Linked DNA regions of Prochlorococcus marinus str. NATL2A. The protein of the gene in region 1 interacts with the protein of each later gene in a pairwise test. Links are inferred from orthologs where the notes say so. Each region holds a gene or a part of one and is shown on either strand. Other genes may lie near its edges.

Region 1 (3,257 bases):
TAAACAATTGGAATATTAAAGTTCTTTAAATGATGAGAAATTCCACCAATATGATCCTCATGCCCATGAGTAACCACCAAACCTCTTATTCGATTTTGATTTTCTCGTAGATAAGTAGTGTCTGGCATGACAACATTTACTCCATGCATCCCATCAGTTGGGAAAGCAAGACCAGCATCAAGAATCATGATGTCGTCTCCGTATTCAAAGACGCAAGTATTTTTACCGATTTCTCCGAGGCCGCCTAAGGGAATAATCCTCAAACAAGGAGATTTGGTTTGATTATTTTTTGAACCTTGAGAATTCATTGAACTTGATGTCATGGAAAAATTTATGTGAAAAAACTTGATTGTTACCTAAATGAAAGCCACACCCAATGTGGATAGAGGGAGTAGATCAAATCAATCTCAGAGAAGAGAGTATCTTCACGAGTTCTTCTTTCATTTCACTGTTTAAAGAGACTAGAGGACTTCGAGGAGGTCCAACAGACCAACCGATGAGTTGAAGTGCCGCTTTAACAGGAATTGGATTTGTAGTTGCAAAAAGGGATTTAAAAAGAGGTTGTAATGTCTCGTGCAAATAAAGTGCCTCAGAATATTTACCCTCTAAAAAACTCTCTATAAGTTTCTTCAAATTAGGAGCAACTAAATGACTTGCGACACTAACAACACCAACTGCCCCTACTGAAAGCATTGGTAAAACCAAAGCATCATCACCGCTATAAATAGCTAAATCTGATCCACAATAGTTTCTTAATTGAGTCACTTCCTCAGTTGTTCCACTTGCAGCTTTAAAACTGACTACATTACTGCAATCCATAAGCTTACTAACAATACTAGGCGATATTGAACACCCTGTCCGCCCAGGGATGTTATAGAGCATTAAAGGCAACTTTGGAGCGGCATTTGCAATAGCGCGAAAATGAACTTCTAATCCCTCTTGCGGTGGTTTGTTGTAATAAGGAACAACAACTAAAGCACCATCAGCGCCTGAATTAGCTGCTTCCTTTGTTGCTTCAATTGCCTCAGAGGTCGAATTACTTCCTGTTCCAGCTAAAACTTTAGCCCTAGAGCCTAAGGAATTTCTTACTGTTTCCAGCAATTTTTGTTGTTCTTGCCAACTTAGAGTCGGTGACTCTCCAGTAGTTCCACATACAACGATGCCATCTGAACCTTGATCTACCAAATAATTTGCCAAATCGGCAGCAAGACCATAATCAACTTTCCCTTCATCATCAAATGGGGTCACCATTGCGGTTAGCAGCCTTCCAAAAGGGGCTGGTGATAACAAAGCTGACTTATTCATAATTCTTTGGCAGTAGAAGTTCAGCAATCTGCACTGCATTAAGTGCTGCACCCTTGCGGATTTGATCTCCACATAACCATAGTTCTAAAGCATTCGGGTTACTTATATCTTGCCTTATTCGACCAACTGATATTGGATCTCTGCCAGTTACATCTTGAGGCATCGGAAAACGATTATTTTCCAAGTCCTCAAGTATTTCAACTCCCGGTGAAGCCTCCAAAATCTCATAAGCTTCTTTTACTGGAAAAGGCTTTGTAAATTCAATATTGACCGATTCAGAATGGGCTCTTAAGACTGGGACTCTTACACATGTTGCGGTCAATGAAAGTTCGGGATCTCCAAGAATCTTTCGGGTTTCATTAACCATTTTCATCTCTTCCTCGCAATAATTATTCGATTGCAAAGGTGAATTATGCAAAAAAAGATTAAACGCCAAAGAATACGGAAGAACTTTACTTTTTGGAGTTTTTCCATCTAAAACTTCTTGGCTTAATTTTTCTAATTCTTCCATTGCCATTGCACCTGCACCACTAGCGGATTGATAGGTTGATACAACGATCCTCTTAATGGGGATATGCCTAGTCAATGGAGATAGAACCAACGCTAATAAAATAGTCGTGCAATTCGGATTAGAAATTACACCTTTGTGCTTAATAGCATCAGAAGGATTAACTTCTGGAACGATCAAAGGAACATTCTCGTCCATTCGAAATGCACTAGAGTTATCAATCATCAAAGCTCCAGAACTTTGAATTGTATCTTTCCATTTACGAGATATTGAACTACCAGCTGAAGCCAAAATTAAATCTACATTTTTAAAACTATCTTTAGTTGTCTCTTCGACTTTCACCTCAGTTCCACAAAAACTCTGAATGTCCCCTGCTGAGCGATGGGAGGCTAGTAAAATTAATTTTCCAACAGGGAATGATCTCTCTTCAAGCAAAGCCAATAATTCCTTTCCTACAGCTCCACTCGATCCAAGAATCGCAACTGTAAGTGGTCTATTTGGAAGAAGAGATTTTGGTTTCAAACTTGATGAAGAAAATTAAAAGGTTGAATAAAAAAGTTTTTCTTATTGGAAAAATCAACAAATAACAAATTTTTCGATGCTTTTTAGGCCACAATAGCTTTGGAAGTGACTTAACGCTTTCTTACGCTAACCAAATTTGAGAATTCCGTTTCAATGAGTGCTGCAAAATTAAACGTAAAAACCAGTGCAAAACCCAATAGCAGAATTGCTGTAGAGGTAGAAGTGCCCGCAAATCGATGCAAAAATAGTTACGACGAAGCCTTAAGCAAACTCAGCAGATCTATCTCAATCCCAGGCTTTCGCAAAGGTAAAGTCCCAAAAACAGTAGTAATCCAGCAACTTGGAGTCAAAAGAATACAGGCCTCTGCACTGGAATCACTATTGCAAAAAGTATGGACAGAAACCTTAGATCAAGAAGGAATAGAACCTTTGTGTGAGCCTGAACTAGAAGATGGCTTTGAGACTATTTTGGAGAATTTTAACCCTGAAAAAACTCTAATATTGAAACTTGAAACTGACATAACACCTATCCCAACTTTAAAAAAATCATCTGGTCTAACTGCTGAAGTAGAAAATCTAATATTTGATCCCAAAAAAGTTGATGAACTGATTGAGCAATCCCGAGCTCAACTAGCAACTAAAGTCCCAGTTAGTGATCGTGCCGCACAAAAAGGAGATATTGCCTTAGTCAGCTTTAAAGGAAGTTTCTCAGATGATGGAAGCGAAATTGAAGGGGGAAGTGCAGATTCAATAGAAATAGAACTCGAGCAAGGCAGAATGATCCCTGGTTTTATTGAGGGAGTGATTGGAATGAATATCAACGATGAAAAAACATTGAAATGTGAGTTTCCCAAGGATTATCATCAAGAAGAAGCCAAAGGCAGAAAAGCTGAATTCAATGTCAGTTTGGAAGATTTAAAAA
Region 2 (3,108 bases), 1.6 Mb from region 1 along the record:
ATACCAAGCATGTACTTTCTCTTCATTCGATCCAATAAACCAAAAAGATTCGCCAATACTTATTTCCTTTGAATCCAAGCTAAATGAAGAGGCAGGAGTATGTTCCCAACTTTGATTCAATAAATCTATTTCAAAAATCCCTTCAGTAATTTCTGCACTACTGGCAATTGCAACCAGTCGATTTTGATGCGAATGAATACCTGAGAATTCAATAAAAGTCTGATCAAAAGTCTTGATAGATCCATCTTTTTGAAATAGAGCTAAAGTCCAAATTCCTTCCTGAGCAAAAGCGCCAACGACATTATCCCCCACACATGAAAAGCTCGACATCCCGAGGACCCATTGTGGGAAAGCAATTTCAGCCTTAATAGACCATTGATTCTGGAAAATAGTAATTGAATTATTATTTAAGTCAGTTTTTATCTGCGTTATATTCCACCAGCCACTACTATCTTCAGCGACAAAAAGGTCACCTGTATCGGACCAAATAGGATTAAAAAATGATATTTTTTCTGTGCATTTTAAATATTCATTATTCAAAGTTACTATATTAATTATATTTTCTTGCTCACCTAATTTAGCTAATTTTAATTCATTTAAATCCCAAGGCATTGAAGTATTTTTCCACTCGACCCATGCTAATTTTCTATCTTTAGAATTTAGAGCAAGATAACCTAATAATCCCTGAGATGAATAAATAATTCTTGGATATTGTTCAGATTTTTTTAGAGAGTAAGAAACTATATGATCCCCTTCTTCATCCTCCATCAAACCAATCCAAATATTTTTTTCAAGATCAATCACGCCACCTGCAAGAAAATAGTTATGTTTTTTTGTAAGACAAATTGATTCTATTTTAGGTATAAATTTAAAAGAAAAAGATTTTTCTTTTTCTTCCTCGTAAAACCAAGTTCTCATCCATAAGCGGTTGTCTTTATTGTCAACCCAAGTCAATATAAGATCAGATCCATCGAGAGTAGCTGTTAGCGGAGCACCGCCATATCCATGAATTTTTGTCCTTAAATCACTTGGATAAGGTGTTAACTCCTGAGGTAATACGTCTTTTTGTCCCCAAGGTCTGATTAAAGCTGTAGTTCTTCCCTTTTCGTTTGGTCTTTGTTCTAACCATAAAATCCAATCACCTATTATGCGAGGCTCTTTAAATATGGGGGCTTCTCCATAAACTTTTTCAGCATCCAAGATTCTCATTGTTTTGTTCTTCATTGATGTTGAGAGTCAATGATTAATGCACTCATTGAACTTAAAACAAAGTAAAGTATAAAAGTTGTTGTCTTAAGACTCCTTTGGCTGGCAGTTTTGCTCAACTTGCAAAAAATGCAGAAAAAAAGAAGCCCTCAATTTCAGTTTCTAAAGAACCTGTCGAGAATCCCCCTTTGAAGGTGTATCAGCTGGGAGACGAGGCTTTAAGAACTCCAGCTAATCGTATCGTCAAAGTTGATGATGCAATTAGAAAGTTAGCGAAAGATATGCTGATAACTATGTATTCATCAAAAGGGATTGGTTTAGCAGCACCTCAAGTAGGAATACAAAAGAGATTGTTAGTTATTGATTTAAAGTTTGAAGATCCAAATTCTCCACCGATGGTATTTATAAATCCTGAGATAATTTCATCTAGTGCAACCTTAGATACATATGAAGAAGGTTGTCTAAGTATCCCTGGAGTTTACCTTAATGTTTTACGACCCTCCTCAATCAAATTAAGCTATAGAGATGAAATGGGTAGACCAAAAAAAATGAATGCGGACGGTCTCATGGCAAGATGCATTCAGCACGAAATAGACCACTTAAATGGTGTCTGTTTTGTAGATAAAGTAACTGATGAAGAAGAGCTGAAAAAACAATTAAATGAGAATAATTTCAAGCGAAGCGATGTAATAAAAGAAACGAATTGAAAAAATCTTGTCAATTCAAGCTATAAAAAATCGCATTAGATTCTTCTTATTGCTCTCTACACAAATTCAATGACAACAATCTTCGATAAAATTCTTAGCGGTGAAATTCCATGTGATGAGGTTTTTAGTGATAACAAATGCCTAGCTTTCAAAGATATTACCCCTCAAGCACCTACTCACATTTTAATAATTCCTAGAAAACCTATTCCAAGTCTGCAAGATATAAAAAAAGAAGATCAAGAATTACTTGGGCACTTACTGCTAAAAGGGACCGAAATTGCAAATGCTGCTGGTTTAGAAAGTTGGAGAACCATAATTAATACAGGAGAAGAAGCAGGTCAAACAGTCTTTCACTTACATATTCATATCATTGGCGGAAGGAAGTTAAGTTGGCCACCTGGATAAATAATTCATTTCTCTTGATCAATCAGCACGATTGCCTTACTGGCTTAGTTGCTGACTCATTTCCACCCATTGATGCGCTATAAGATAGTTAAATAATCATGTTCGATGGATTCCCAAACTGCTAAAGATAAAAACGGCATTATTTCTAAAGCAAACATAAATTTACAAGATTTATGGTCAAATCTTAGTGAGAAACAGCAATCTATTCTCAAAAAAATATGGTCAATTTTAACTTACAAATGGCAATGGCAGATAATCCTTAATGCCCCTTTTTTGGTCATTTGGGCATTAGATCAAACTATTCCTGCAGTTCATACTTTTGATATGCAGCTTATTTCCTCACTACCAATACCAACAATAATAAAAACATATTTGGGCTTTAGCTAAGATATAGAAATAAATGACTTTGATGAGTTTTGCTCTCAAAAAGTGTCAGATTTAACTTTAAAAAATAAGCTAATCCTATAGCTAATCAAGCATTTATTGAATTTGAAATAATCAAAAATAATATGACATCATCAATTTCGAAAGCTCAAAAAGGACTGGTAAGCCAACTAATTAAATTACGAAAGCTTACTCAGCCATATTTTCTACCTTATACAAAAAACAATGGTTGGCTATTTGTCTATTTATTAATAGCTTTATTATTTTGCGTAGGCGGAACAGTTCTGTTTTTACTCACAGGTTTAATGAGCCTGTTAACCAATTTAGCTCCAGATGTAACCAACCAATTTTTAGGAGGAGTTCAAAATTCCTTAAAAGTGATTTGGAATGGTCCGTCGGGAATAAT

The links.
Region 2: the proteins of PMN2A_RS09545 (region 1) and def interact in binary tests that used the Escherichia coli proteins (3 or more experiments, as listed by UniProt). The link is inferred for Prochlorococcus marinus str. NATL2A from one-to-one orthologs.

What each region holds. Positions count from the first base shown.
Region 1 is NC_007335.2:1,756,291-1,759,547, forward strand. What follows is about bases 317-3,242. They hold PMN2A_RS09545 (aspartate-semialdehyde dehydrogenase), read right to left. Parts: upstream 2,336-3,242; coding sequence 1,298-2,335; downstream 317-1,297. Other genes in these bases: PMN2A_RS09535 (ribonuclease J), read right to left, coding at 317-323; dapA (4-hydroxy-tetrahydrodipicolinate synthase), read right to left, coding at 397-1,305; tig (trigger factor), read left to right, coding at 2,489-3,242. Also shown: more of PMN2A_RS09535, read right to left, coding at 1-316; more of tig, read left to right, coding at 3,243-3,257.
Region 2 is NC_007335.2:109,055-112,162, reverse strand. Bases 332-3,108 are described here. They hold def (peptide deformylase), read left to right. Parts: upstream 332-1,304; coding sequence 1,305-1,913; downstream 1,914-3,108. Other genes in these bases: PMN2A_RS00530 (ABC transporter ATP-binding protein/permease), read left to right, coding at 2,828-3,108; PMN2A_RS00535 (hypothetical protein), read left to right, coding at 2,424-2,705; PMN2A_RS00540 (histidine triad nucleotide-binding protein), read left to right, coding at 1,983-2,318; PMN2A_RS00550 (alpha/beta hydrolase family protein), read right to left, coding at 332-1,224. Also shown: more of PMN2A_RS00550, read right to left, coding at 1-331. UniProt on the Escherichia coli protein: Removes the formyl group from the N-terminal Met of newly synthesized proteins. Requires at least a dipeptide for an efficient rate of reaction. N-terminal L-methionine is a prerequisite for activity but the enzyme has broad specificity at other positions.